3 regions of the Streptomyces sp. NPDC086519 genome follow, and region 2 is predicted to be linked to each of the others. Evidence: riboswitches for the same ligand, from Rfam matches in the RefSeq annotation. Region 2 holds a riboswitch; each other region holds the start of a gene.
The links. A riboswitch is a leader RNA that binds a small molecule or an ion and turns the genes downstream of it on or off. The one in region 2 is predicted to bind thiamine pyrophosphate.

Region 1 (10,034 bases), on a different contig from region 2:
CGTGGTCTCGATCATCGCCGACGACAACTCCTCCGGCGTCCTCGTCGAGCTGAAGTGCGAGACGGACTTCGTCGCCAAGGGTGACAAGTTCCAGGCCGTCGCCAACACGATCGCCGAGCACGTCGCCAAGACTGCCCCCGCGGACCTGGAGGCCCTGCTCGCCTCCGAGATCGAGCCCGGCAAGACCGTCCAGGCGTACGTCGACGAGGCCAACGCCAACCTCGGCGAGAAGATCGTCCTGGACCGCTTCGCGCAGTACGCCGGCGGTTACGTCGCCGCCTACATGCACCGCACGATGCCCGACCTGCCCCCGCAGATCGGTGTCCTCGTCGAGCTGGACAAGCCGAACGCCGAGGTCGCCAAGGGCGTCGCCCAGCACATCGCCGCCTTCGCGCCGAAGTACCTCTCCCGGGAGGACGTGCCGGCCGAGGTCGTCGAGTCCGAGCGCCGCATCGCCGAGGAGACCACCCGCGCCGAGGGCAAGCCCGAGGCCGCTCTCCCGAAGATCGTCGAGGGTCGCCTCAACGGCTTCTTCAAGGACGCCACGCTGCTCGGCCAGCCGTACGCGCTCGACAACAAGAAGTCGGTCCAGAAGGTCCTGGACGAGGCCGGTGTCACCCTGAAGCGCTTCACGCGCATCAAGGTCGGCATCTGAGTCCGTACCGCGATCGACACGCGACCCACGGGGAAATCCCGATAGGGTCGGTCGACAGCAGTCGTCCGTACACACCGCCACACCCAGGGACGTGACGGACGGCGGCAGATCTGACGAGGAGGCCATTGCCGCGCATGGGCAGCGAAAAGCGACCCCACCGGCAATGGCCTTCTTCGTATGCGTATGTGCAACACGTGAAAGAGGCGGGATCTCCATGACCACCAAGGCCCAGAAGAGCGACGACGGCAAAGTACGCGGCCGGTTTCTGCTGAAGCTGTCCGGAGAGGCCTTCTCCGGTGGCGGCGGCCTGGGCGTGGACCCCGACGTGGTGCACAAGATCGCCCGTGAGATCGCGGCCGTGGTCCGCGACGGCGCGCAGGTCGCCGTCGTCATCGGCGGCGGCAACTTCTTCCGCGGCGCCGAGCTCCAGCAGCGCGGCATGGACCGGGCCCGCTCCGACTACATGGGCATGCTCGGCACCGTCATGAACTGCCTCGCCCTCCAGGACTTCCTGGAGAAGGAGGGCATCGACAGCCGGGTGCAGACCGCGATCACCATGGGGCAGGTCGCCGAGCCGTACATCCCGCTGCGCGCCGTCCGCCACCTGGAGAAGGGCCGCGTGGTCATCTTCGGCGCCGGTATGGGCATGCCGTACTTCTCCACCGACACCACCGCCGCCCAGCGCGCCCTGGAGATCGACGCCGAGGCCCTGCTCATGGGCAAGAACGGTGTGGACGGGGTCTACGACTCCGACCCCAAGACCAACCCGGACGCCGTCAAGTTCGACTCCCTCGGCTACGGCGAGGTCATCACCCGCGAGCTCAAGGTCGCCGACGCCACCGCGATCACGCTCTGCCGCGACAACAAGCTGCCGATCCTGGTATTCGAGCTGCTTGCGGAGGGCAATATCGCGCGCGCCGTCAAGGGTGAGAAGATCGGCACGCTGGTGGGTGAACACGGCAGCCGGGACTGACCGGCACCGCCTGACGCGCCCTGACCGGGGGATGGACAATGTCATGCCGGTCGGGAAGCGTCGGGGAAAGAAGACGCGACGCAGCCGGCCGCCGCCCCGCAACGGAACCGCAGCCGGGCCTTACTCAAGACACGCAGGAGCAAGTGGTGATCGAAGAGACCCTCCTCGAAGCCGAGGAGAAGATGGAGAAGGCCGTCGTGGTCGCCAAGGAGGACTTCGCCGCGATCCGCACCGGCCGTGCGCACCCGGCGATGTTCAACAAGATCGTGGCCGACTACTACGGCGCGCCGACGCCGATCAACCAGCTGGCCTCGTTCTCCGTGCCGGAACCGCGCATGGCGGTCGTGACCCCGTTCGACAAGACGGCCCTGCGCAACATCGAGCAGGCGATCCGCGACTCGGACCTGGGCGTCAACCCGAGCAACGACGGCAACATCATCCGGGTGGTGTTCCCCGAGCTCACCGAGGAGCGCCGCCGCGACTACATCAAGGTCGCCAAGGGCAAGGCGGAGGACTCCAGGGTGTCCATCCGCTCCGTGCGCCGCAAGGCCAAGGACGCGATCGACAAGCTGATCAAGGACGGCGAGGTCGGCGAGGACGAGGGCCGCCGCGCCGAGAAGGAGCTCGACGACACCACCGCGAAGTACGTCGCGCAGGTGGACGAGCTCCTCAAGCACAAGGAAGCGGAGCTTCTCGAAGTCTGATGAGCGACTCATCCTGGGGAGCCCCGCCGCACGCCGGGCCGCACGCCGGGCAGGCCGGAACACCGGCCGGGTACTGGGGACCGACCGATCAGGGCATGGGCCAGGGGTACGACCACGGTCAGGGCCACGGTCACGGCCACGGGCCGGACACCGGTCAGGGGTACGGCCCCGGCCCCGCCCAGGGATACGTCCACGGTCCGGCCCAGAGTCCCGGCCAGGGGTACGACCCCGGTCGTACCCACGGCTATGACCAGGGGCATGTCCAGGGAGCCGTCCCGACGGGTCCCACGTACGATGCGCAGAGCGCGCAGCAGACTCGCCCCCTGCCCGTCGTGCCCGACGACGTACCCGCGTACGGCTCGGACCAGGACGACGACCGGGGGGCCGCTCGGCTGAGCGGCCCTCTGTTCCGAGACGAGACGTTCCGCAACGACGCATCGTCGGCGCAGCCTCTGCCGTACGCGGCGGCGCCGCAGAATCAGGAGCCCATGCCCGACGCCCCCCAGCCGGCGCCCGCGCCGCAGAAGAAGAGCGCGGGACGCGACCTGGGCGCGGCCATAGGGGTCGGCGTCGGACTCGGCGTCGTGATCGTGGCGTCCCTGTTCGTCGTCAAGGCCGTCTTCGTCGGCGTCGTGGCGGTCGCGGTCGTGGTCGGTCTGTGGGAGCTGACCAGCAGGCTTCAGGAGCGCAAGGGCATCAAGGCGCCGCTGGTCCCGCTGGCACTCGGCGGCGCGGCGATGGTGGTGGCCGGCTACGCCCGGGGTGCCGAGGGCGCCTGGGTCGCCCTGGCGCTCACCGGGCTCGCGGTTCTGGTCTGGCGGATGACGGAACCGCCGGAGGGCTATCTCAGGGACGTCACCGCGGGCCTGTTCGCGGCGTTCTACGTCCCGTTCCTGGCGACGTTCGTCGCGATGATGCTCACCGCCGAGGACGGCCCCTTCCGGGTGCTGACCTTCCTGCTCCTCACGGTGGTCAGCGACACCGGCGCCTACGCGGTCGGCTGGCGCTTCGGCACCCACAAGCTCGCCCCGCGCATCAGCCCCGGCAAGACCCGCGAGGGCCTGGTCGGCGCGGTGCTGTTCGCGATGGTCGCGGGCGCGCTGTGCATGCAGTTCCTGATCGACGACGGCACCTGGTGGCAGGGCCTGCTGCTGGGCCTCGCGGTCGCGGCCAGCGCCACCCTCGGCGACCTCGGCGAGTCCATGATCAAGCGCGACCTGGGCATCAAGGACATGGGCACGCTGCTGCCGGGCCACGGGGGCATCATGGACCGACTGGACTCGTTGCTGCCGACGGCTCCGGTGGTGTGGTTGCTGATGGTGTTGTTCGTGGGCAGTGGCTGATCCACTCGGACGTACGTCGGCAGTGGCCGGCGTACAGCTGTCGTGGGGGAGCCCTCGTCCTTCGCAGGGCGGGGGCTCCCTGGCACTGACCTACGCGGTCCTCGGCACTGACCTGTGCGGTCCCGTGAACTCACGGTCGCGGGCCACCTGAATTGATCTGCGACACTGGTACCACCATGCCCAAGCCCGGAGAACTCACTTTCGTCGCGCCGCGCGGAGCCAAGAAGCCGCCGCGGCATCTCGCTGATCTCTCGCCCGCCGAGCGCAAGGACGCGGTGGCCGAGGTCGGCGAGAAGCCGTTTCGTGCCAAGCAGCTCTCGCAGCACTACTTCGCGCGGTACGCGCCGGACCCCGAGCAGTGGACGGACATCCCGGCCGGCTCGCGGGACAAGCTGCGGGAGGCGCTGTTCCCCGAGCTGATGACGGTCGTACGGCATCTGTCGACCGACGAGGGGACGACGCGCAAGACGCTGTGGCGGCTGTTCGACGGGACGCTCGTCGAGTCGGTGCTGATGCGCTACCCGGACCGGGTGACCATGTGCATCAGCTCGCAGGCGGGCTGCGGGATGAACTGCCCGTTCTGCGCGACCGGGCAGGCGGGGCTGGACCGGAACCTGTCCACCGCCGAGATCGTCCACCAGATCGTCGACGGGATGCGGGCGCTCAGGGACGGCGAGGTGCCCGGCGGGCCCGCGCGGCTGTCGAACATCGTCTTCATGGGGATGGGCGAGCCGCTCGCCAACTACAAGCGGGTCGTCGGAGCCATCCGGGCGCTCACCGACCCCGCCCCGGACGGGCTCGGCCTCTCGCAGCGCGGCATCACCGTCTCGACCGTCGGACTGGTCCCGGCCATCCACCGGTTCGCCGACGAGGGCTTCAAGTGCCGGCTCGCGATCTCCCTGCACGCTCCCGACGACGAACTGCGCGACACCCTCGTGCCCGTGAACACGCGGTGGAAGGTGCGCGAGGTCCTCGACGCCGGGTTCGAGTACGTCGAGAAGAGCGGACGGCGGCTGTCGATCGAGTACGCGCTCATCCGCGACATCAACGACCAGGCGTGGCGCGGCGACCGGCTGGGCCGCCTGCTCAGGGGCAAGCCCGTGCACGTCAATCTCATCCCGCTGAACCCGACGCCGGGTTCGAAGTGGACCGCCTCGCGGCCGGAGGACGAGAAGGCGTTCGTCGCGGCGATCGAGGCACACGGTGTGCCGGTGACGATCCGGGACACCCGTGGCCAGGAGATCGACGGCGCCTGTGGTCAGCTCGCGGCCACCGAGAGGTAATCTGAGGGCCGTACAACACATCTTCATATTCCGACAGGGGAGCGCCACAGCGCTGAGAGTGCGGCAATCGGGCCGCAGACCCTCTGAACCTCGCCCAGGTCATTCTGGGTAGGAAGTTCGGTCATCACTCAAGCTGTTGCGCCCTGCCCGGGTTTCCCGGGTGGGGCCGCGTCTCTTCCTGGTCCGCCCCAGGAGGAAAACACCAGTGCACACCAAGACCTTCGTGGCCGTGGCCGTCGGGCTCGGTCTCGTCACGCTGTCCGCGTGCTCGTCATCGGGTACCGAGGCCGGCTCCAAGACCATCACCCTGGTCAGCCACGACTCGTGGGCCGTCTCCAAGAACGTGCTCCAGGACTTCGAGAAGCAGTCCGGCTACCAGGTGAAGGTCCTCAAGGACGGCGACGCCGGACAGGCCGTCAACAAGGCGATCCTGACCAAGGACAACCCGCAGGGCGACGTGTTCTTCGGCGTCGACAACACCCTGCTCTCCCGCGCGCTCGACAACGGTCTCTTCCAGCCGTACGAGGCCAAGGGCCTCGACCGGGTCGGCAAGGCGTACCAGCTTGACGCGGCCGGGCACCGGGTCACGCCCATCGACTACGGCGACATCTGCGTCAACTACGACAAGGCGTACTTCAGCGAGCACAAGCTGACCCCGCCGACGTCGTACGCCGATCTCGTCAAGCCGCAGTACAAGAACCTCCTCGTCACCGAGAACGCGGCCACCTCCTCACCGGGGCTCGGCTTCCTGCTCGGGTCCGCCGCCCGGTACGGGGACAGCGGTTGGCCGGACTACTGGAAGCAGCTCCGGGCCAACGGCGTCAAGGTCGTCGACGGCTGGGAGCAGGCCTACAACGAGGAGTTCTCCGGCTCGGCCGGCGGCAAGAAGGCCAAGGGAGACCGGCCGCTCGTGGTGTCGTACGCCTCCTCCCCGCCCGCCGAGGTGATCTACGGTGACCCGAAGCCCAGCACCGCGCCCACCGGGGTCGCGACCGGTACCTGCTTCCGGCAGATCGAGTTCGCCGGGCTGCTGAGCAACGCACAGAACACCAAGGGCGGCAAGGCGCTCATCGACTTCCTGGTCTCCAGGGAGTTCCAGGAGGACATGCCGTTGAACATGTTCGTGTACCCGGTGGTCCAGGGGGCGAGCGTGCCCGCCGAGTTCACGAAGTACGGTCCCGCCGCGAAGGACCCCGAGACCATGGCGCCCGTGAAGATCGCCGCCAACCGTGACCAGTGGGTCAAGACGTGGACGTCACTCGTACTGAAGTAGCGCCCCGCAAGGGCCGTTCGGGGAGCGCGGCGCGGCTCGGTCTGATGGCCGTGCCCGTCGCGTTCTTCGGCGTCTTCTTCGCCTGGCCGGTCGCGGCGATCGTCGCGCGCGGGCTGAAGGCCGACGGGGTGTGGCGGTTCGGGAGGATCGCCGAGGTCGTCGGCCAGTCCGACATCCGGCACGTGCTCTGGTTCACCACCTGGCAGGCGCTCGCCTCCACCGCGCTCACCCTCCTGGTCGCGCTGCCCGCCGCCTATGTCTTCGCCCGCCTCGACTTCCCGGGCAGGCAGGTGCTGCGGGCCGTCGTGACGGTCCCCTTCGTGCTGCCGACGGTCGTGGTGGGGACCGCCTTCCTCGCGCTCGTCGGGCGGGGCGGGCTGCTGGACGAGCTGTGGGGGGTACGACTCGACACCACCGTCTGGGCCATCCTGCTGGCGCACGTCTTCTTCAACTACGCGGTCGTGGTACGGACCGTGGGCGGTCTGTGGGCCCAGCTGGACCCCCGGCAGGAGGAGGCCGCCCGGATGCTCGGCGCCTCCCCGGCGGCCGCCTGGCGGAAGGTCACCCTGCCCGCGCTCGCGCCCGCCGTGGCCGCCGCCGCGCTGATGGTGTTCCTGTTCACCTTCACCTCCTTCGGCGTGGTGCAGATCCTCGGCGGGCCGACGTTCTCCACCCTCGAAGTGGAGATCTACCGGGAGACCTCCGAGATCTTCGACCTCTCCACGGCGGCCGTCCTCACCCTCGTGCAGTTCGCCGCGGTCGGCACGATCCTGGCCGTGCACGCGTGGACGGTACGGCGGCGGGAGAGCGCGCTCCGGCTGGTGGACCCGTCGGTGACGGCACGCCGGCCGCGCGGCGCAGGGCAGTGGGCGCTGCTCGGCGGGGTCCTCGCCACCGTCGCCGTACTCCTCGTGCTGCCGCTGGCCGTGCTGGTGCGGCGGTCGCTGGACGGGGGGTTCGGGTACTACCGGGCGCTGGGCGACGCCGACGGAGGGACCTTCCTGGTCGCGCCGATCGAGTCGGTGGCCAACTCCCTGGAGTACGCGGTCGCGGCCACCGCCGTCGCGGTGGTGATCGGCGGGCTCGCCGCCGCCGCGCTGGCCCGGCGGGACGCGGGGCGGCTGGTACGGGGGTTCGACGCGCTGCTGATGCTGCCGCTCGGGGTGTCCGCCGTGACCGTCGGATTCGGGTTCCTGATCGCCCTCGACAGGCCGCCGCTGGATCTGCGCCAGTCCTGGATCCTCGTCCCGCTGGCGCAGGCGCTGGTCGGCGTGCCCTTCGTGGTGCGGACCATGCTGCCCGTGCTGCGGGCCGTGGACGAGCGGCTGCGGGAGGCGGCGGCCGTGCTCGGGGCGTCGCCCTGGCGGGTGTGGCGGGAGGTCGATCTGCCCATGGTGCGGCGGGCGTTGCTGATCGCCGCGGGCTTCGCCTTCGCGGTGTCGCTGGGGGAGTTCGGGGCGACCGTGTTCATCGCACGGCCCGACAACCCGACCCTGCCGGTCGCGGTGGCCCGGCTGCTGTCCCGCCCCGGTGACCTCAACTACGGCCAGGCGATGGCCCTTTCCACGATTCTGATGGTGGTGTGCGCGGTGGCGCTGCTGGTTCTTGAGCGGCTGCGGACCGACCGGACGGGGGAGTTCTGATGCTGCTGACTCTCGACGCGGCCACCGTGCGGTTCGGCGGCCGGGCGGTGCTCGACGCCGTCGGACTGAAGGTGGCCGAGCACGAGGTGGTGTGCGTGCTCGGGCCCAGCGGAAGCGGCAAGTCGACGCTGTTGCGGGCGGTGGCGGGGCTGCAACCGCTGGACTCCGGGCGGGTGTTGCTCGACGGGCACGACCAGGCGCGGGTGCCGGCGCACCAGCGGGGGGTCGGGCTGATGTTCCAGGACCATCAGCTCTTCCCGCAGCGGGACGTGGGCGCGAACGTGGCCTTCGGGCTGCGGATGCGTGGCGCCGGGAAGGCGGAACAGGCCGAGCGGGTGGGCGAGTTGCTGGCGCTGGTGGGGCTTCCGGGGGCGTCCCGGCGGGCCGTCGCCGGGCTCTCCGGCGGGGAACAGCAGCGGGTGGCGCTCGCCCGGGCGCTGGCGCCCCGGCCCCGGCTGCTGATGCTCGACGAACCGCTGGGGCAGCTCGACCGTTCGCTGCGGGAGCGGCTGGTGGTCGAACTGCGGGAGCTGTTCGGGCGGTTGGGCACGACCGTGCTCGCCGTGACGCACGACCAGGGCGAGGCGTTCGCGCTGGCCGACCGGGTGGTCGTGATGCGGGACGGACGGATCGCCCAGTCCGGTACGCCCCTGGACGTCTGGCAGCGGCCCGCGGACGAGTTCGTGGCCCGCTTCCTCGGCTTCGACAACGTGGTCCCGGCGACCGTCGAGGGAACGGTCGCGGTGACGCCGTGGGGGAAGGTGCCGGTGCCCGAGGGCTCCGGGCAGGGGACACGGACCGTGCTCGTCCGGCCGGCCGGCGTCCGGCTGGTCGGCGCCGACGCGGGACTGCCCTGCACGGTGGCCGCCCGCACCTTCAAGGGCACGCACGTCACCGTCCACCTCCAGCCCCAGGACGGCCCCCGCCTGGAGGCGGCCTGCGCGCTGCGGGCGGCGCCCGAGGCCGGGGACGCGGTGGGTGTGGAGTTCGACGCGGCGGAGACCGTCGTACTGGACTGAGGCCCTCACGGGTACGGCCGAGGCCCGCCCCCCGGGGATACGGGAGCGGGCCTCGGCCGGGTACGAGTGAGAGGCGCGTCAGTTACCGCTGTGCGCCCCACGACGGCGCATGCCGAACCACACCGCGCCACCGCCGACCACGACCAGCGCGGCCGCGATACCGGCGATCAGGCCGGTGTTGGAGTTGGCACCGGTCTCGGCGAGGTTCGACTCACCGACGGCCGGGGAGGGGGCGTTGTCCGACGTGCTCGCCGGGGCGGTGGTGCTGTCCGAGGCCGACGGGGTCGGGGAGTCCGACTCGGCCGGGGTGGACTCGGACGCCGACGGCGACGGGGAGGCCGACTCCGACGGGGAGGGGCTGGAGCTCTCGTCGGACTTGCACGCGGTCGACGGGGTCGTCAGGTTCGGCGTGATGTCCTTGTCGATCTTGAATCTGGCGGTGTCGACCACGACGTGGACCCGGTACTCCGCGTTCGGCTGCCAGGCCTCGGAGAAGGAGACCGTGGTGCCCCCCTTGGAGCCCTTGACGATCTGGGCCTTGCCGACCTGCTTCGCGTCGGCGCTGTTGTTCTCAAGGAAGACAGTGACGGTGGCCGAAGTGCCGGAGGCGTCAATGTCCTTGACGTTGATGACACCGTTGGTGCCGTCGCAGGTGGCTTCGGCGGAGAAATCGGAGATGCTGCACGCGAGGGCGCTGTTGGAGACGCCCAGGACCAGCGCGGCCGACGCGGAGGCAACACCCAGGATGCGCACGGAACGGCGTGCACTGCGGCGGGATATGGACACGTTTGTCCTTACTGAGTGCATGACTGCGGGGGGTTGAGGGGGAGTTGACGCGACGGTGCGGTGGCGCATCACCGCCCCCAAGAGGCTCACAGGTCTATAAGCGCTCCGTAAGCAGTGTCAATGCATATGCGGTCCACGGGTGTTGACTTTACCCACTCGTTAATCGCTGAGACGTTTCAGCGCTTGTGAAGCTTGCTCGATCCGGTCAACGAGGGCGATACGGGACGCCATCGCGCGCTCCCCCGCGAGCGCGGTCAGCAGCTGCCAGGCCGGCAGCCGCTCGCTCCAGTGCGCCTCGTTCACGAGCACCATCGGGGTCGGCTCGCCCCGCGACTCGTAGTAGTTGGGCGTCGCG
Region 2 (10,034 bases):
AGGTGCTGGGCGAGGTGCTGATCCGGCTTCAGGTCGGCGGCGACCAGGCGATGTTCCGGTCCTCCGCGCCGCCGCTGGTGGCTTTCCTCGACCGTACGGACAAGCTGGTGCCGCTCGGTCAGGAGGGCTCCCTCGCCGACTTCGACGCCCACCTGGACGAGGCTCTGGACCGCATCCTGGCCGAGGAACAGAGCGCCGGCTGAAGCGTTACGGCACGGGGCGCGCACCGCTCCGCCGAGACGCGTGGGGACGCGCAGGAACGCTTCTGCGCGTCCGCGAGACCTGCCTGCGGTCCGGTGACGCCGACGGCTCGTCTCGTCACCCGCGCCGTTGGCGTCTCACCCGCGCCGTCCGTGCCTCACCCGCGCCGTCCGTGCCTCACCGCTTCCGGCGCCGCCCCCGTCCACCGCGCGCCGAGGCCGGCGCGGTCGCCCCGGCTGACGCGGCCTCCATGGCCGCGGACGTCTCCGTGCCCGGCCGGTCGGCCGACACCACCAGGGCCGCGAGCAGCGTGGTGACCGGCACCGAGGCGACCAGGCCGATCGAGCCGACCAGCGTGCGCACGATCTCCTCGGCGACCAGTTCGCTGTTGGCGACCGCGGCCACACTGCTCTGCGCGATCGAGAAGAGCAGCAGCAGCGGCAGCGCGGCGCCCGCGTAGGCCAGGACGAGGGTGTTGACGACGGAGGCGATGTGGTCGCGGCCGATGCGGATGCCCGCCCGGTACAGCCCGCGCCAGCCCATCGTCGGGTTGGCTTCGTGCAGTTCCCAGACGGCCGAGGTCTGGGTCACCGTCACGTCGTCCAGGACACCCAGCGAGCCGATGATGACACCGGCCAGCAGCAGACCGCTCATGTCGATCGACGGATACAGGCCGTGGATCAGGCCGGTGCTGTCGTCGGTGTTGCCGGTGAGCGCGGCCCAGTCGATGAACTCCGAGCCGAGCAGGCCGATCAGGCACAGCGAGACCAGCGTGCCGAGCACCGCGACCGAGGTCCGGGCGGACAGCCCGTGGCACATGTACAGGGCGATCAGCATGATGGCGCTCGACCCGACCACCGCCACCAGCAGCGGATTCGAGCCCTGCAGGACCGCCGGCAGGATGAACAGGGTCAGCACCAGGAAGCTGACGGCCAGCGCGACCAGCGCCATCACACCGCGCAGCCGGCCCACCACCACGACGGCGAGCGCGAAGATCCCGGCCAGCAGGGCCATCGGGAACTTCCGGTTCACGTCGGTGACCGAGTACTGCAGATCCTTGGGCGCGGAGGGCTCGTACGCGGCCACGACCTTCTCGCCCTCGTGCAACTGCCGCGACTGGTCGGGCTGCACGATCTCGGTGAACGTACGGCCCTTGTCCTTGCCGGCGTCGACCCGGACCGTGGCCTTCTTGCAGCTGCCACCGTCCTCCTGCTTCGAGGAGGTGCCGTCGGCGGTGGAGGTGTCGCCGATCGAGCCGCTTCCGGAGGCGTTGACCGACTTGCAGCTGACCGAGACGACCTTGGTGACCGTAGCCGCCTGTGTCTGGCGGTCGAAGCCGACCCCCGTGCGCTCGTGCGGCGGAGCACCGCCGGGCCACAGCACCACCAGACCGACCACGACCGCGGCGGTGAAGGGGATGAGGATCGCCGCGATGACCTTGCGCAGATGCTTCGAGACGGGTGCGGCGGGGCCATGGCTGTGGCTGTGTCCGTGCGAATGACCTGGGGCCTGGCCGTGGGCCGAGCGGTCATGGGGCCGGCCGGGGCCGTGGGGGTGGCCGTTTTCGTCATGGTGGGCGTGCCCGGCAGTGTGTTCGTGGTCGTACCGCCCGCCCTGCCCGTGGATGTGGCCGTCACCGGCACCATGGCCCCCCTGGCCGGGTCCGCCGCCCGGCGAGGCGCCGTTGCCGTGCCGCGGCTCGGGGGGCGGAGGGTGCTGCTGTGTCGAGGTCACCGCCCGATCATCGCAAGAACGGCAGGGGCCCTCTGTTCACCGCGCCCGAATTGACGCTAGCGTGGAGGCACCTTTGCACACGCGGGAGCTCGGAGCACCGGGCTGAGAGGGCGCTGACCTCCGTATTCGCGATGTTTCACGTGGAACGAGTGATGTTTCACAGGAAACGCCGCCCGACGGAAGCCGCTGCGTCGACCGCCGAACCTGTTACCGGGTAATGCCGGCGTAGGGAGTAGGTCTCATGACCAACAAGGACGCACGCACGCCTGCCTCCAGTCGGGACGAACAGCCCATTGCGGGCGAACCGTCCCGGGGGGTCGGGAAGTCCATCGGCTGGCACAAGGGGTATGTCGAGGGCTCCCGCCCCGATCTGCGGGTGCCGGTCCGTCAGGTGCACCTCACCAACGGGCGGTCGGTCACGCTCTACGACACCTCAGGCCCGTACACCGATCCGCTCGTCGAGACCGACGTCCGCAGGGGCCTGCCGCCGCTGCGGGAGAACTGGATCATCGCCCGCGGCGACACCGCGGAGTACGTGGGCCGGCCCGTCCGTCCCGAGGACGACGGAATCAAGCACACCTCGCCGCGCGGAGGCCTGCGCAACCTGGACGCGGTCTTCCCGGGCCGCCCACGCCAGCCGCGGCGCGGCCGGGACGGCGAGGCGGTGACGCAGCTCGCGTACGCCCGCCGGGGCGAGATCACCCCGGAGATGGAGTACGTGGCCATCCGCGAGAACGTTTCTCCCGAGGTGGTCCGCGAAGAGATCGCGGCGGGCAGGGCCGTACTGCCCGCCAACGTCAACCACCCGGAGATCGAGCCGATGATCATCGGCAAGCGGTTCCTGGTGAAGGTCAACGCCAACATCGGCAACTCCGCGGTCACTTCCTCCATCGAAGAGGAGGTCGAGAAGATGACCTGGGCGACCCGCTGGGGCGCCGACACCGTCATGGACCTCTCCACCGGCCGCAACATCCACACCACCCGCGAGTGGGTGCTGCGCAACTCCCCCGTCCCCATCGGCACGGTGCCGCTCTACCAGGCCCTGGAGAAGGTCGACGGCAGGGCCGAGGAACTGACCTGGGAGATCTACAAGGACACGGTCGTCGAACAGGCCGAGCAGGGCGTCGACTACATGACCGTGCACGCGGGCGTGCGCCTGCCGTACGTGCCGCTCACCGCCAACCGCAAGACCGGCATCGTCTCGCGCGGCGGCTCGATCATGGCGGCCTGGTGCCTCGCGCACCACAAGGAGTCGTTCCTGTACGAGAACTTCGAGGAACTCTGCGAGATCCTCGCCGCCTACGACGTCACGTACTCCCTGGGCGACGGTCTGCGCCCCGGCTCCGTCGCGGACGCCAACGACGAAGCACAGTTCGCGGAACTGCGCACGCTCGGGGAACTCAACCGGATCGCCAGGCGTTTCAATGTACAGACCATGATCGAAGGCCCGGGCCATGTCCCGATGCACAAGATCAAGGAGAACATCGACCTTCAGCAGGAGATCTGCGATGAAGCTCCGTTCTATACGCTCGGCCCGCTGACCACGGACGTCGCACCGGCGTACGACCACATCACCTCCGGCATCGGCGCCGCGATGATCGCCTGGTGGGGCACGGCGATGCTCTGCTACGTCACCCCCAAGGAGCACCTGGGCCTGCCCAACCGGGACGACGTCAAGACCGGCGTCATCACCTACAAGATCGCCGCGCACGCGGCCGACCTCGCCAAGGGCCACCCGGGCGCGCAGGAGTGGGACGACGCGCTCTCCGACGCCCGCTTCGAGTTCCGGTGGGAGGACCAGTTCAACCTCGCCCTGGACCCGGACACGGCCCGTGAGTTCCACGACGAGACGCTTCCGGCGGAGCCGGCGAAGACGGCCCACTTCTGTTCGATGTGCGGCCCGAAGTTCTGCTCGATGAAGATCAGTCAAAGCATCACGGCGCGGTTCGGTGGTGCGGCGGCTGACGGAGCGTCTCCTGAGGAGGTCGCGGAGGGCATGCTCCAGAAGTCGAAGGAGTTCGCGGCGAGCGGAAACCGGGTCTACCTGCCGATCGCGGACTGACCGGGGGCCCGGGAGCGTGCCGGAGCCCAGGGAAGCGGGTTCCGGCACGTGCCCTGGCTGTCGGGCGTGCCAGGCCCCGCCGTGGGTCCAGGCCGTGGTCCAGGCCGTACGCGGCCGGTGCGGGTGGGTGCAGGCCGAGTGCGCTCACGGCGGGCCGATCCTGCGGGATCCGGACCGGCTCGAAGTCTGGACGGCGCGGCGTCGAAGGGGCTGACGGCTGACGCAGACCCCGCGCGCTGAAGCGGGAGAAACCGCTGACCCGCATGGTGTAGCCGACGGTGCGGCCGCGGGTGGAGTACCGGCTGACCGGGCTGGAGCGGGAGGCGGTCGGGCTCGTGCAGCGCATCACCGACTGGTCGCAGGCGAACGTGGCGCCATGGGGGCGGTACGGCAGGAGTTCGACGGGTGCGCCGCCCGTCAGCCCCCGGCGTGGCCTCGTAGACCGGGTGTCCGGCCTGCGCCCCCAGGCCGGGGGCGCGGGCCGGTTATTCCGGCTGGTGTTCCGGGCCTCCGAAGTCCGGGCTGGTGTAGTCCGGGCTGGTGAAGCTCGGGCGGGGGGCGGGGGCGGCGCCGTCGTCGGTGCTGAAGCCGGGGCGGTCGTAACCGAGACGCGGCATCCGGCCCGCCGGGCCCGACGGAGCGGTCCTGCGCAGTCCGGCCGCGCCGGTGTCGGCGGCCAGCGCTTCCCGCAGGAAGGGCAGGATGCCGCGCTCCAGCAGGGCGTCCCGCCAGGCCTCCCGGGCCCTGGCCACCTCCCCGCCGGGTTCGCCGTAGGCTCCGGCCTCCAGCGAGGGGCTGTTGCGCAGTGCGGTGAGCAGCAGTCCCGCGCCGGCCATGACAATGGTGGCCGCGGTCACGGCGCCGAACACCCAGCCCGCGGTGAGCATGGTCTGGGCGAACGCCGGGGCCGGGTCCAGCATCTTCAGGACGTAGCCGACGAGCAGGAAGATCGCCGCGGCGGTGCCGGCGAGGACGGGCGCCAGGACCAGGGCGAGGGCGAAGCCTCCGGCGCCGGTGGTCTCGGCGGCCTCGCCGAGGGTGGTGGCGAGCCCCATCGCGCCGCCCGGGCCCGGCTCCGCGGAGCCGTAGTCCTGGACGGTGGCCGGGGTGGACCGCGCCGGATTGCGCAGTTCCTCGCGGACCTTCACATAGTGCTGGTACTCGGTCGCCGCGGCCGCCGTGATCAGTGTGGTGGCGTTGAGCGCCATGGTGCGCAGCTGTTCGGTGTTCAAACGCCGGCCTATACCGGCCAGTTCGGGACGGTACTGGGCGGAGCGCAGCGCCTCATCGAGGATCCGCTCGTATTCCTGGCGGTCCTCGCTGTGCAGGTGCTGCGGAACGCTGTTCATGTGCATCCCCCGATGCTCCGTAGGGCTGGTGGCTCGCACGCCGGCGAGCCGTCGGGCAGAAACGGAGGGGAGCCTGCTACGGATAAACCGATGGTAGAGCCGTTACGGCACGCGGTGACAGGGGGTTGCCGGAAATTGGGGGTGGCCCGCGTGTGACGTCGGGAGGACGGAACAGCCCGGCGAACGCTCAGGTGTCCAGTGGAAGTTGCCTCACCAGCAGCTTTCCGGCCATGGTCACGCCGCCGTCCATGGCGATGGCCAGCCCGTCGGCGTAGATGTGCGGCCCCTCCACAACCGGGCCGGTGCCCTCTTCGCCGTCCTCGGAGCCGACTTCGCCCAGCAGATAGGGAATGGGGCTGTGTCCGTGAACGATACGGGTACCGCCGTACGTATCGAGAAGGGAACGGACGGCGTCTGCACCCCCCTCGTCGCGGAAGGAGAAGCGCTTGGTGAATTTACGGAACAGATCCCAGACTTCGTCCGCGTCATTACGCGTGATGGTCTCGCGGACCGTGTCGTTGACCGCCTCGATCGAGTCGCCGTAGTCGAGGTAGGCGGTGGTGTCCGAGTGGACCAGCAGGTAGCCGTCGACTGCCTCGACGGCGTCCAGGCGCGCCATCCACTGGAGGTGGTGGTCCTGGAGCCGGTCCATGTCGGTCTTCTGGCCGCCGTTGAGCAGCCAGGCCGCCTGGAAGGTGGCGGTGCCCGCGCCGGAGTTGACGGGCGTGTCGCCGAACCGCTTGGCGCCGAGCAGCAGCAGCTCGTGGTTGCCCATGAGGGCCTTGCAGTAGCCGCCGGCCGCGGCTGCCTCGGCGGACAGCCGCATCACCAGGTCGATGACGCCGATGCCGTCCGGACCCCGGTCGGTGAAGTCGCCGAGGAACCACAGCCGGGCGGTGCCCGCACACCAGTGGCCGTCCGCGTCGATCAGGCCCTGCTCACGCAGCGCGGCGACCAGCTCGTCGAAGTAACCGTGCACGTCACCGACGACGTACAGCGGGCCGGGGCCGTTTCCGGGCTGCGCGGCCGGGTCCGCGGCCGGCTGGACGGGCATCTGGAGCGTGTCGCCGCGGTTGATGACGGGCAGGTCCCGCTGGGTGGGCGTGTACCCGTCCGGATATCCCTCGGGGTACACGTCATCGAGGGGCGGGACGACATCGCCGGGGTGGGTGCTGGGGGCGTACGGGCCGGTCTCGTTGACGTACCCGGGCACCCGGAAGTCGCGCAACGTCGCCGTCCGCTCCGCCTCGGGTCCCTGACCGGCCCCCTGAGTCATCAGACCCCTCCACCATCGCGCCGCCTCTGCACCGCTTCGGACTGCCTGGTCGCAGCGGCCCGCGGTGTCGTGGGCCCATCATAGGAATGCCCGTCGCGCCGTGTGATGACCCAGGGGTGGTGAATCCGGGCAGGACTCCAGTTCAGCGTGGCTTTCGCCCCGGTTGGGCAGGGCTTCGACCACCCGCCGTTCAGCTGCCGGCCGCCGTCGGACGACGCCCGGCGGCCCGGCCGCCCCGCTCTCCGCGCGCTCGTGCTACTCCTCCTCCGGTGCCCGCGGCGGGCTGACCGTGGTGCGCTGCGGGCGTCGCTGGGAGGAGGTACGCACGATCAGTTCGGTCGGTATCACCTGTTCGACCGGCTGGTCCGAATCGACGCCTTCGATCGCGTCGATGAGCAACTGCACCACGGCCGTGCCGATGCGGCGCGGCTTGAGGGAGAGCGTGGTGATGGGCGGCTCGGTGTTGGCGTACACCGTCGACTCGCTGCAGCACACCAGGAGCAGGTCGTCGGGGACGCGCAGCCCGTAGCGGCGGGCGGCGGCCAGCAGGTCGGTGCCGTTGGGGTCGAAGAGGCCGTAGACGGCGTCGGGGCGGTCCGGGCGGGCGAGCAGCCGGTCGGCGGCGACGGCGCCGGCGCACGGGTCGTGCGCCGGGTACGCCTCGTAGACCGGGTCCTGGCCGACGCGCTCGCACCAGCGCAGGTAGGCGGTGGTCGACAGGTGCGTGTACGTGTCCGTCGTGGTGCCGGTGAGCAGTCCGATCCGGCGGGCGCCCGCGTCGGCGAGATGGTCGAGGATGCCGAGGACGGCGGCCTCGTGGTCGTTGTCCACCCAGGCGGTGACCGGGAGCGCGCCGGCCGGGCGGCCGTCGGAGACCACCGGCAGCCCCTGCCGGACGAGCTCGCTGACCACCGGGTCCTGGTCGGAGGGGTCGATGACGACCGTGCCGTCCAGGGCGACGTTCGACCACACGTCGTGGCGTGAGGTCGCGGGGAGGATCACGAGGGCGTAGCCGCGGGCGAGCGCGGCCGAGGTGGCGGCCCGCGCCATCTCGGCGAAGTACGCGAACTCGGTGAAGGTGAAAGGTTCATCCCCGTACGTCGTCACGGTCAGGCCGATGAGTCCCGACTTGCCGGTACGGAGGGTGCGGGCGGCGGCCGAGGGGCGGTAGCCCAGCCGGTCGGCGACCTCGCGGACGTGGCGCCGGGTGGCATCCGGGAGCCGGCCCTTGCCGTTCAGGGCGTCGGAGACGGTCGTGATGGAGACTCCGGCGGCGGCGGCCACGTCTCTGATGCCGGCCCGGCCCGGCCGGCTGCCTCGCCGAGAGGTTTCCGCGCGGCTCACCTGGTGCTTCCCTGCTGCTGTCATGGCGAGCCGATAGTAGGGCTCATGCGGTGGGGTAGTGCGGACGCATATGCACGCGTTAACAGGCACGTTTCTGCAAGGCCAATGGGGGTCAACTGCCTTAGAAAGAAAGTCAGTTGAACGATCCAATGGTGAGACGTGACGTGTCGGCAGGGATGGGCCTGCCAAGTGCCCGATGTTTCGAAGAGGTCTCAACTCACCTGCACGGGTGATGCGCGCCAGGGCGTGAGCCACCGGCGCGTAGATATATGTAGGGCGCGCCCCCGATAAATGCGCCTTCGTGTGGTGATGCCCGTGATGCCTGTGGGGCGGATGAGGTTCGCGGTCTCGGTTCCTCGCCCACCGGCTGGTGCGCCGCTCCGGCTCAGCGCGCGCTCTTCCGCTGTACGCGGCGGGGCCCAATCCTCATAAGGTGAGCAGTATTGGATGCCGGCGGCGCGGACGGTCCGCCGGTGGTCGCGAGGAGGACTGCGGTGAGCGAGACGAGCCCCAAGCTGCGCGCCGAGCTGGAGGGTATCCCCACCTACAAGCCGGGCAAGCCGGCGGCGGCCGACGGACCGGTCGCGTACAAGCTCTCCTCCAACGAGAACCCCTATCCCCCGCTCCCCGGCGTGATGGAGTCGGTCACCGCGGCCGCCTCCTCCTTCAACCGCTACCCGGACATGGCGTGCACGGCGCTGATGAACGAGCTCTCGGACCGCTTCGGCGTCCCGCTCACCCACCTCGCCACCGGCACCGGCTCGGTCGGTGTCGCCCAGCAGCTGGTCCAGGCCACCAGCGGCCCCGGCGACGAGGTGATGTACGCCTGGCGGTCCTTCGAGGCGTACCCGATCATCACGCAGATCAGCGGTGCCCGGTCGGTCCAGGTGCCGCTCACGCCCGGTGATGTGCACGACCTGGACGCGATGGCGGACGCCGTCACCGACCGCACCCGCCTGATCTTCGTCTGCAACCCCAACAACCCGACCGGTACGGTCGTGAAGCGGGCCGAGCTGGAGCGGTTCCTGGACCGGGTGCCGAGGGACGTGCTGGTGGTGCTCGACGAGGCCTACCGGGAGTTCATCCGCGACCCCGAAGTGCCTGACGGCGTCGAGATCTACCGCGAGCGGCCGAACGTCTGTGTGCTGCGGACCTTCTCCAAGGCCTACGGCCTCGCCGGACTGCGCGTCGGCTTCGCGATCGCTCATGAACCGGTGGCGGCCGCGCTGCGCAAGACGGCGGTCCCCTTCGGTGTGAGCCAGCTCGCCCAGGAGGCGGCGATCGCCTCGCTGCGGGCCGAGGACGAGCTGCTCGGCCGGGTCGGCTCGCTGGTGTGCGAGCGGCAGCGCGTGGTCGCAGGGCTGCGCGGCCAGGACTGGACGGTGCCCGAGACCCAGGCCAACTTCGTGTGGCTGCGGCTGGGGGAGCGCACGACCGCCTTCGCGCAGCTCTGCGAGGAGCACGGCGTGGTCGTCCGGCCGTTCCCGGGTGAGGGTGTGCGGGTGACGGTCGGCGAGACCGAGGCGAACGACATCTTCCTGAAGGTGGCTGAGGCCTTCCGCAAGGAGCTGTAGCGCCGGCGGGGCGAGTGGGGTCTTCCCGCCGTCCCCGGGATTCACGCGCGTACGGGGTCGCACGGCCGAGATGAGGGCCGGGCGGCCCCGTACGCGCGTCCAGAAGGTGCCGAACGGCCCAAGTGCGACCCCCCTTCGAGCTTCGACAATCAGTGCGTCATAATGGTTTGTGAATGTGAATGCATTCACAAGCGTGTCCCATTAGTCCCGTGATGCACGCGACAAAAGGGGCAGAGTGCCGCTGTATCACGGCGACGTAAGGAGACTGACGACGTGTACCTGGCTCTGGCGCCGGAGACACTGGCGCGCTGGCAGTTCGGCATCACCACCGTCTACCACTTCCTGTTCGTCCCCCTGACGATCTCGCTGGCCGCCCTCACGGCCGGCCTGCAGACCGCCTGGGTGCGCACGGAGAAGGAGAAGTACCTCAGGGCGACCAAGTTCTGGGGCAAGCTCTTCCTGATCAACATCGCGATGGGTGTGGTCACCGGCAT
Region 3 (10,034 bases), on a different contig from region 2:
TTCAGCGCCAACCTGCGCCTCGCGGACTTCGCCGCCGAGGGCACCGTCTTCGCCACCCACAAGGACGGCGAACTCCTCACCGCCGAGCACGGTTTCCCGGTCCGCCTGGTCGTGCCCCAGCTGTATGCCTGGAAGGGCCCCAAGTGGGTCCGCGGCGTCGAGTACATGACCGCCGACCGGCGCGGCTTCTGGGAGGAACGCGGCTACCACAACATCGGCGACCCCTGGCGGGAGCAGCGCTACTCCTACCAGGAGGGTCCCGGAGACGGCCCGGAGCTCTGAGGCGCCGGCGCCGCCGGCGGTGGGGTGAGCCGTCCGGCGAGGGCGTCAGCCGTCCCGGAGCCGCTTGAGCCGCTCGACGTCCGCCGCGTGCCCCTCCTTGCCGCCGGGCGTCTCGATGATCAGCGGTACGCCCGCGGTCGCCGGGTGGGTCATCAGCGCACGGAACGGGTCCTCGCCGATGTGCCCGGCGCCGATGTTCTCGTGCCGGTCCTTGTGCGCGCCGACCACGTCCTTCGAGTCATTGGCGTGGATCAGCTTCAGCCGCCCCTCGCCGACGGTCGACACCAGCAGGTCGAGGGTCTGGTGCATCCCGCTCGGCCCGGTCAGGTCGTGCCCGGCGGCGAAGACGTGGCAGGTGTCCAGGCACACACCCAGCTTCGGATGGGCGTCCAGCGCCTCGAAGTACGGGCCGAAGTCCCAGGTCCGCGAGCAGAGCGAGGCGCCCTGCCCGGCGGTGGACTCCAGGAGCAGGAACGGGTCGTCGTCATGGGTCAGCTCGTCGAGGAGCGGCAGCAGCTGCGTCCGTACCTGCTTCAGCGCCACGTCCCGGGCCCGGCCGCCGGTCGCGCTCCCGGTGTGCACGACCACGCCGCGCGCCCCGATCTGTCGGCCGCGCCGCAGCGAGTGCCGCAGCGACTCCACCGACCTCTCCACGGTCGCCTCGGTGTGCGAGCCGAAGTTGATCAGATAGGGGGCGTGCACATACGCCGGGATCGACTCCTGCGCGCAGGCCGCGCGGAACGCCTCGTCCTGCTTCGGACTGCCCGCCGGGGTGGCCCAGCCGCGCGGGTTGGCGACGAAGACCTGCACGGTCTCGGCCCGCAGCTCACGGGCGTACGACAGCCCCACCGAGTGCAGGCCGCCGGCCACCGGGACATGGCCGCCGACGGGGTTGCGGGCGGGACCCGACTGCTGACTCTTCACCCGTCAAGGGTGTCACGGCGCGGCCCGCGCCCGGTCAGCGGATGGTGATGGTGATCGTCGACCCCTTGGGCGCCTGCTCCCCGGCGTCCACCGACTGCTTCCGCACGGTGTCGCCGAACAGCCCGAGCAGCCCGCGGTCCTCCTTGACCTGGAAACCGGACTGCTCCAGCAGCTTGGTCGCGGCGTCCACGCTCGCCCCGACCACGTTCGGCACCTCGACCAGCTCGGGTCCCTTGGACAGGGTCAGCGTCACCGTGTCGCCCTCGGCGGCCTGCGCGTCGCCGGCCGGGGTCTGCCGGGCGACCTGCCCCTGGTCGTACTCGGAGTTGATCTCGGTGGCGGACACCGTCACCTTCAGCCCGGCCTCCTGAAGCTTCTGCCGGGCGTCGTCCAGGCCGTCGCCGGTGACGTCCGGGACGTCGACCGGGGCACCCTTGCTGACGACGAGCGCGATCGCGGTCCCCGCGTGCCGCTCGGTGCCCGCCCCCGGATCAGACGAAATGACCGACCCCTTGGGCACGTTCTCGCTGAACTCCCGGGTCACCATGCCCGGTTCGAGCCCGTCGGCCCGCAGCAGCGCCCTGGCCCTCGCCACCGTGCGGCCCTGCACATCCGGCACGCTCACCGTCTCGGGGCCGTCGGAGATGGTGAGCGCCACCGAGTCGTTGCTGCGGATCCGCTCGCCGGCCGCCGGGTCGGTGCTGATCACCGTGCCCCGCCGCACCGTGTCGCTGTAGGCGTGCTCCACCGATCCGACGTCGAGCCCGGCCTCCTTCAGCCGCGCGGTGGCCTGCGCCTCGGTCTTCGACAGCAGCGGCGGCACCTTGGTGAACTGCCCGGAGTTGATGTACCAGACGCCGGCTCCGGCGCCGAAGACGACCAGCACGGCGATCACGAGCGTCACCAGCCCGCGCCGGGACCGGCGGCCCCCGCGCCGCCGGTCGGGCCCGGGCGGCGCCTCGAACCTGCTGGTCCGCAGCGCCCCCTCGTCCTCCTCGTTGACCGGCAGGGGCCGGGACGGGGGTTCCCCCGCGCGACCGAAGCCGAGCGTGGGGGAGGCCGGCGACCCGGGTATGACACTGGTCCGGTCCTCGGCGATGTCATGCGCGCCCGCCAGCGCCTGCGGCGGTACGGCGTCCAACTGCTCGGCACCGAGCGCGCCGCGCGCCTGTCGCAGCAGGGCGAGCAGCGCGACCGCGTCGTACGGCCGGACCCCGGGATCGCGGGCGGTCCCGAGCGCGACCAGCTCATCCAGCTCGTAGGCCAGCCCCGGCACGACGGCGGACGGCGCCGGCACGTCCTCGTGCAGATGCTTGTACAGAACGACCGCGGGCGAGTCCGCGTCGTGCGGCTTCTGCCCGGTGAGCATCTCGTACAGCACGACACCGCACGCGTACACGTCGACGCGCGGATCGGCGGCCCCGCTCTCGACCTGCTCGGGCGCGAGGTACGACACGGTGCCGAGGACGGCGCCGGTCGTGCTGGTCACGGAGTCCACGGACCGCACCAGCCCGAAGTCCGCGACCTTGACCCGCCCGTCGTCCCCTATCAACACGTTCTCGGGCTTCATGTCCCGGTGCACGAACCCGGCGCGGTGCGCGGCGCCCAGCGCGGCCAGCACCGGCTCCAGGATGTCCAGCGCGGCCCGCGGCCGCAGCGCACCACGCTCGCGCAGCACGTCACGCAGGGTGCACCCGGCCACGTACTCCATGGCGAGATACACATACGACCGGTCGGCCCCCTGGTCGAAGACCTGGACGACATTGGGATGGGCCAGCCGGGCGACCGACTTGGCCTCCCGGATGAACCTCTCGACGAAGGACGCGTCGGCGGCGAGCGCCGGGTGCATCACCTTGAGCGCGAGGACGCGGTCCAGCCGGACGTCCAGGGCCCGGTACACCGTGGCCATCCCGCCGACGGCGATCCGCGCATCGACGCGATAACGGCCGTCGAGCACCTGCCCGACAAGGGGGTCCTGAAGGGTCGTATCCACCCGGCGAGTGTACGAGCACCGGCCGGCACCCCACAGGTGAGACCGCTTACCCCGGGGGACTGCAGCGCACCTGTGACGCTTCACACCCGGCTGAAATATGCACCTGCCCACCCGCAGCCGCCGACGACGCCCGCCCCGGGCATGCCTTCTCCCCTTTCCCGCAGCCGCCGACGACGCTCGGCCCCCACGGGAGAGCCCCGCTTCCCGGCAGACGGTTTCGGGCGGTGCGTGGATGGGAGGCGAGACGGGAGCGGGCCGGCGCTCAGAACGCGGGGCGCTCGGGGTCCAGCACGGCCAGGCCCGCCGCGGGAGACGACGCCTCCGCGAGATACCTGCGCGGGATCCGGCCCGCCAGCCGGGCCAGCCGCCCCGCCTCCACCCCGGCCCGCATGGCGTGAGCCATCCGCTCGGGATCCTGCGCCCGCGTCACCGCCGACGCCAGCATCACCCCCGCACACCCCAGCTCCATCGCCAGCGCCACGTCCGACGCCGTACCGGCTCCCGCGTCCAGAATCACCGGCACGCGCGCGTGCTCGACGATCAGCTGGAAGTTGTGCGGGTTGCGGATCCCGAGCCCCGACCCGATCGGCGACCCGAGCGGCATCACCGCGGCGCACCCCGCATCCTCCAGCTTGCGGGCCAGCACCGGATCGTCGTTCGTGTACGGCAGCACCGTGAACCCGTCGTCCACCAGCGTCTGCGCCGCCTCCAGCAGCTCGACCGGGTCCGGCAGCAGCGTCCGCTCGTCGGCGATGACCTCCAGCTTGACCAGCGAGGTCCCCAGCGCCTCCCGCGCCAGCCGGGCGGTCAGCACGGCCTCCCCGGCGGTGTAGCACCCCGCCGTGTTCGGCAGCACCCGGATCCCGAGCCGTTCGAGGACCGACAGCACCGAACCCCGTACCCCCGGGTCCACCCGCCGCATCGCGACCGTGGTCAGTTCGGTCCCGGACGCGACGAGCGCCCGCTCCAGCACCTCCAGGCTGGGCGCACCGCCGGTCCCCATGATCAGCCGGGAGGAGAAGGTCGTACCCCCGAGGACGAACGCGTCGTCGGCCATGGCTCAGCCTCCCTGCACGGCGGTGAGAACTTCCACGCGGTCACCTTCGGCGAGCCCGGTGGCCGCCCACTGCCCGCGCGGTACGACGGTCTCGTTGACGGCCGCGGCCACCCCGGACGGCGCGGCCGTGAGGGACCGTACAAGGGTGTCGAGAGCGGTTCCCGGGGCGATCTGGCGGCGCTCCCCGTTCACGGAGATGGTGACGGAGGTGTTCATACGGTCTGCTCCACGAGTGCGGCGGGGACGGGATCGAACCGTGCCGGTGTGAACGGACGGGCCTCCTGCGGCAGTTCGCCGCCGGCCAGCAGCTCCGCCATCACGTCTCCGGTGACCGGTGTGAGCAGCACCCCGTTGCGGTAGTGGCCGGTGGCCAGCAGCAGCCCGTCGAGGCGGGTCGGCCCGAGCAGCGGCGCGTTGTCGGGGGAGCCGGGGCGCAGTCCGGCCCGGGTCTCGGTCAGGGGCAGCTCGGTGATCCCGGGCACCAGCTCGTGCGCGTCGCGCAGCAGCTCGTACACACCGCCCGCCGTGACCGTGGTGTCCCAGCCGAGCTCCTCGCTGGTCGCGCCGACGACCAGCTCGCCGTTCTCCCGGGGCACCAGGTAGACGTTCCCGCCGCGTACCACGGCCCGTACGGTCCGGCTGAGGAACGGCGCGTACCGCGCGGGCACGGTCAGCCGCAGCACCTGCCCCTTCACCGGCCGCACCGGCGGCAGCACGTCCTCGGGCACGCCCGCCAGCTCGCCGCTCAGGCTCCCGCCGGCGAGCACCACCTGGTCCGCGCCCAGCGCCTCACCCGCGCGGGTGAGGACACCGGCGGCCCGCTCCCGTACCACCTCCAGGCGCTCCGCCCAGTCGCGGTGGAACACCACCCCGGCCCGCTCGCACGCGGCCACCAGCGCCCCCGCCAGCCGGCGCGGGTCGATCTGGTGGTCGCCGTCGACCCGCAGCCCGCCGCGCACGCCCGGCGCGAGCATCGGCTCAAGGCGCCGGCACTCCCGCCCGGACAGCCACTCGGACTCCAGGCCCGACTGCTGCTGGAGGGCGTGCAACTCGCGCAGATGGGCCCGGTCGTCGGCGTCCAGGGCCACCGCGAGAGTGCCGCAGCACCGGTAGCCGAGGTCGTGGCCGGTGAGCTCGGTCAGCTCGGCGGCGAAGCCGGGATAGCGGCGCGCGGAGGCCAGGTTGAGCCCCAGCAGGGTCTGCTCGCCGTAGTGCAGTTCGGTGACCGCGGCCAGCATCCCGGCCGCGACCTGCGCGGCCCCGCCGCCGGGCTCGGGGTCGGCCACGGCGACGGTGAGCCCGCGCTGAGCCGCTCGCCAGGCCGTGACCAGGCCGATGATGCCGCCCCCGATGACGAGGACGTCGGACGTACGTGAGGACATGGGCGTCCAGCCCCTCCCTTCGCCGGCATGACCCGGATCAGGTTCGTACGGTCGGAGGCCGCCAGCCTCCCTCTCAGCCCGGTGCGTCCGGGCTCCCGCGTGTGCTTCCCCGCCACCCTAGCCCGCGCGGCTCCGCCCTCGTAAGACGGCCTCGGACGGCGCTGTGGAACAGGTCACTCGCCCCGACCCCTGACTGACTCTTCGTCAGTTGTCTATCGTTCTTGTCTATGGTGGTCAGGTGAGCGAGCAGACACAGCGACGGGGCACGTCACAGACGCGGCGCGTGGTCGTCGTGGGCGCGGGCATGGCCGGGGTGCAGACCGCCGTCGCCCTGCGCGAGCGGGGGTTCACCGGCAGCGTCACAATGATCGGCGCCGAGCCGCACCAGCCGTACGACCGGCCGCCGCTCTCCAAGGCCGTGCTGCTCGGCAAGTCGGAGGGGTCCGCCTTCGAGGTCGACTTCGAGGCGCTCGGCATCGAGCTGGTGCTGGGCCGCGAGGCGCTGGGCGTGCGCACCGCCGACCACGAGCTGGACACCGAGGCCGGACCGGTGCCGTACGACGTCCTGGTCCTCGCCACCGGTGCCGAGCCGATCACGCTGCCCGGCACCGAGGGCGTGCCCGGCGTCCATCTCCTGCGCACCCTGGACGACGCCGAGCGGCTGCGGCCCGTGCTCGCCCGGCAGCACGACATCGTGGTCGTCGGTGCGGGCTGGATCGGCGCCGAGTTCGCCACCGCGGCCCGCGAGGCCGGCTGCGCGGTGACCGTCGTGGAGGCCGCCGACCGCCCGCTCGCGGGAGCGCTCCCCGCCGAGGTCGCCGCGCCGATGACCGCCTGGTACGCGGACAGCGGAACCACACTGCGCACCCACGCGCGCGTGGCGCACATCGAGCCCGGCGCGGTGGTGCTCGACGACGGCTCCCGGCTGCCCGCGGGCGCCGTCGTGGTCGGCATCGGCGCCCGCCCGGCCACCGCCTGGCTGACCGGCTCCGGCATCGAGCTGGGCGCGCACCGCGACGTGCTCGCCGACGACCGCCTGCGCACCAGCGCGCCCGACGTCTACGCGGTCGGCGACTGCGCCTCCTTCCCGTCCGGCCGCTACGGCGAGCGCCTGCTCATCCACCACTGGGACAACGCCTTGCAGGGCCCGCGCACGGTCGCCGCCAACATCCTCGGCGAGACCGACGCCCTCTACGACCCGGTCCCGTACTTCTGGTCCGAGCAGTTCGGCCGCTTCGTCCAGTACGCCGGCCACCACGCCGCGGCCGACCGCCTGATCTGGCGCGGCGACCCGGCCGGCCCGTCCTGGAGCGTCTGCTGGCTGCGCGAGACCCGCCTGGTAGCCCTGTTGGCGGTAGGCCGCCCCCGGGACCTGGCCCAGGGCCGCCGCCTGATCGAGGCAGGCACCCGAATGGACGCCGAGGCCCTGTCCGACCCGGGGAATCCGCTCAAGAACGCCACGACTGCCTGAGAGCGCCCCGAGGGAAACGCGCCCCCAAGGGGCGCGGGGCTGTGACATGTTCGGCTCCGCCGCGTGGGCTCGACCAGCCCCTACGGCGGTGCACCCGAACGACGACCCTCCCGGCCCTACCATCGCGGTCCCCCCGCAGGAACGCCTACCCTGGATCCCGTGACCGAGATTGACGCAAAGATCGATGCCCTCGTCCCCGCCTGGCTCACCCTCCCCGACATCGCGGAAATGATGGACGTCGAGGTGACGCGCGTGCGGCAGCTGGTCAAGGAGGGCCAGCTCATCGCCGTCCGCCGCGGTGAGAACAGGGCGCTGCACGTCCCCGCCGCCTTCATCGACGGGGACAAGGTCGTCAAGGGCCTGTCCGGGACCCTGACGCTCCTGCGGGACGACGGCTTCACGGACGAAGAGATGCTGGAGTGGCTCTTCACCGCGGACGCCACCCTGCCCGGCACCCCCGCGCAGGCGCTCAGCGAGAATCGCGGCACGGAGGTGAAGCGCCGCGCCCAGGCGCTCGCCGTCTGAGGCAACCAGTACCGACACAACGGGGGAAGACCGATGCCCGACACCGCCCGCGCCCAGCTGGCCGATGCCCGGCTCTACCTGTGCACGGACGCCCGTAAGGAGCAGGGCGACCTCGCCGGGTTCCTGGACGCGGTCCTGGCGGGCGGTGTCGACATCGTGCAGCTGCGCGACAAGGGCATGGAGGCCGGCGAGGAGCTGGAGCACCTCGCCGTGGTCGCCGACGCCTGCGCCCGGCACGGCAAGCTGCTCGCGGTCAACGACCGCGCCGACGTGGCTCACGCGGCCGGCGCCGACGTGCTCCACCTCGGCCAGGGCGACCTGCCGGTGTCGGCCGCCCGTGCGATTCTCGGCCCGGACGTCCTGATCGGCCGCTCCACGCACGCCGAGTCCGAGGCCGCCGCGGCCGCCGTGCAGGACGGTGTGGACTACTTCTGCACCGGCCCCTGCTGGCCCACCCCCACCAAGCCCGGCCGCCCCGCCCCCGGCCTCGGCCTGGTGCGGTACACCGCCGCCCTGGGCACCGACCGCCCCTGGTTCGCCATCGGCGGCATCGACCTCGGCAACCTCGACCAGGTGCTGGACGCGGGCGCCCGCCGGGTGGTCGTGGTCCGCGCGCTCACCGCGGCCGACGACCCGGGCGCGGCGGCGGCCGAGTTCGCCAAGCGGCTGCGCTCGCGGTGACGGGCAGGGGGCCGCTGTCCGGAAACTTGTCCAGTATTCGGACATGAGGTCGACAATTCGGGCAAATATCACGAGTTCGGTTGGGTGGCCGTCCGCGCCTGACTAACCTGCGGGTATGGCCCTCGGAACCGCATCCACCAGGACTGACCGCGCACGCACCGTGCGTGACATGCTCGCCACCGGCAAGACCACGTACTCGTTCGAGTTCTCGGCGCCGAAGACCCCCAAGGGTGAGCGGAACCTGTGGAGCGCGCTCCGGCGGGTCGAGGCGGTCGCCCCCGACTTCGTCTCCGTGACCTACGGCGCGGGCGGCTCCACCCGCGCGGGCACGGTCAAGGAGACCGAGCAGATCGTCGCCGACACCACGCTCACCCCGGTCGCGCACCTCACCGCGGTCGACCACTCGCTGGCCGAGCTGCGCAACATCATCGGCCAGTACGCGGACGCCGGGATCCGCAACATGCTCGCGGTGCGCGGCGACCCGCCCGGCGACCCGATGGGCGAGTGGGTGGCGCACCCGCGAGGGCTGACCTACGCGGCCGAACTCGTCCGGCTCATCAAGGAGTCGGGCGACTTCTGCGTGGGCGTCGCCGCCTTCCCGGAGATGCATCCGCGCTCCGACGACTGGGACACCGACATCCGGCACTTCGTCGACAAGTGCCGCGCGGGCGCCGACTACGCCATCACGCAGATGTTCTTCCAGCCCGAGTCCTACCTTCGCCTTCGCGACTCGGTCGCCGCGGCCGGCTGCGACACCCCGGTCATCCCGGAAATTCTGCCGGTCACCAGTGTGAAGATGCTGGAACGACTGCCCAAACTCAGCAACGCGGCCTTCCCGGACGCCCTGAAAGAGCGGATCCTCACAGCCAAAGACGATCCGGCGGCGGTACGCTCCATTGGCATCGAACACGCCACGGAGTTCTGCGCCCGGCTGCTGTCCGAGGGAGTGCCCGGACTGCACTTCATCACGCTGAACAACTCCACGGCCACGCTGGAGATCTACGAGAACCTGGGCCTGCACCATCCCCCGCAGGCCTAGACCGGCCGCACCGGAGTACGACACACTGCGTAGCGGTCACTGGAGGAGGGGCGTACATGGGCTGGACGGTCCTCTACGTAGCGTTCGGCGTCGTCGCACTGTGGTTGCTCGGCGAGGTCCTGCTGCAGTACAAGGCGCGGCTGCGCTGGCGCCTGCTCGCCTTCGGCGGCTTCCTCGGGGTCGTCTTCGGTGTCCTGATCCCGTCCGTGATCGTCATCGGGGTGGGCGCGATCGCCTTCGCGGTCGGCCAGACCTACGTCACGCTGTCGTTCCGCCGCGGCTTCGAGGCCGGCTGGGCGGTCAAGCGCCCCGGCGCGGAGGGTGACGGCGGCGGCCTGATCAAGCGCCGCCGCGGCGAGCCGGACGAGGACCCGGGCCTGGAGGCCACCGACCCGGACGCGGCCGACGCCGCCTACGCCGAGCAGCAGGGCGCCTACGCCACGAACGGCACGCCGTCCTACGGCAATGACGACTACGACCGTGACGACGTCTTCACCCCGGCGGCCCGCACCATGGAGCCCGGCGCGGCGGAGTCCACCGCGGTGTACGAGCCGCAGCCGATGCCCGACGACACCGGTTCGTACGGCGTCTACCGCGACTCCGGCTACGCCGCCACCGGCGACCAGCAGGCCGCCGCCTACGCGACCGCCGGCCAGGACCAGGCGTACGCCGCCCAGGGC

Region 1: another riboswitch for thiamine pyrophosphate. It lies ahead of AB0P24_RS24895 (thiamine ABC transporter substrate-binding protein); the one in region 2 lies ahead of thiC (phosphomethylpyrimidine synthase ThiC).
Region 3: another riboswitch for thiamine pyrophosphate. It lies ahead of thiO (glycine oxidase ThiO); the one in region 2 lies ahead of thiC (phosphomethylpyrimidine synthase ThiC).

What each region holds. Positions count from the first base shown of each region.
Region 1 is NZ_JBFBJL010000026.1:116,319-126,352, forward strand. Features, by position in the region: gene tsf (translation elongation factor Ts) at 1-655, shown strand, start outside; gene pyrH (UMP kinase) at 870-1,628, shown strand; gene frr (ribosome recycling factor) at 1,775-2,332, shown strand; gene AB0P24_RS24885 (phosphatidate cytidylyltransferase) at 2,332-3,675, shown strand; gene rlmN (23S rRNA (adenine(2503)-C(2))-methyltransferase RlmN) at 3,852-4,958, shown strand; TPP riboswitch at 4,984-5,091, shown strand; gene AB0P24_RS24895 (thiamine ABC transporter substrate-binding protein) at 5,164-6,231, shown strand; gene AB0P24_RS24900 (iron ABC transporter permease) at 6,276-7,874, shown strand; gene AB0P24_RS24905 (ABC transporter ATP-binding protein) at 7,874-8,893, shown strand; gene AB0P24_RS24910 (LAETG motif-containing sortase-dependent surface protein) at 8,972-9,679, opposite strand; gene AB0P24_RS24915 (Rossmann fold nucleotide-binding protein) at 9,839-10,034, opposite strand, start outside.
Region 2 is NZ_JBFBJL010000036.1:52,983-63,016, reverse strand. Features, by position in the region: gene AB0P24_RS29755 (SsgA family sporulation/cell division regulator) at 1-203, shown strand, start outside; gene AB0P24_RS29750 (YibE/F family protein) at 379-1,935, opposite strand; TPP riboswitch at 2,007-2,184, shown strand; gene thiC (phosphomethylpyrimidine synthase ThiC) at 2,177-3,997, shown strand; gene AB0P24_RS29740 (hypothetical protein) at 4,483-5,352, opposite strand; gene AB0P24_RS29735 (metallophosphoesterase) at 5,534-6,622, opposite strand; gene AB0P24_RS29730 (LacI family DNA-binding transcriptional regulator) at 6,878-7,990, opposite strand; gene hisC (histidinol-phosphate transaminase) at 8,461-9,540, shown strand; gene AB0P24_RS29720 (cytochrome ubiquinol oxidase subunit I) at 9,814-10,034, shown strand, end outside.
Region 3 is NZ_JBFBJL010000016.1:29,274-39,307, forward strand. Features, by position in the region: gene AB0P24_RS17135 (sulfite oxidase-like oxidoreductase) at 1-282, shown strand, start outside; gene AB0P24_RS17140 (deoxyribonuclease IV) at 328-1,206, opposite strand; gene pknB (Stk1 family PASTA domain-containing Ser/Thr kinase) at 1,241-3,199, opposite strand; gene AB0P24_RS17150 (thiazole synthase) at 3,462-4,256, opposite strand; gene thiS (sulfur carrier protein ThiS) at 4,260-4,472, opposite strand; gene thiO (glycine oxidase ThiO) at 4,469-5,638, opposite strand; TPP riboswitch at 5,636-5,747, opposite strand; gene AB0P24_RS17165 (FAD-dependent oxidoreductase) at 5,877-7,109, shown strand; gene AB0P24_RS17170 (Rv2175c family DNA-binding protein) at 7,269-7,634, shown strand; gene thiE (thiamine phosphate synthase) at 7,668-8,315, shown strand; gene metF (methylenetetrahydrofolate reductase [NAD(P)H]) at 8,431-9,354, shown strand; gene AB0P24_RS17185 (hypothetical protein) at 9,411-10,034, shown strand, end outside.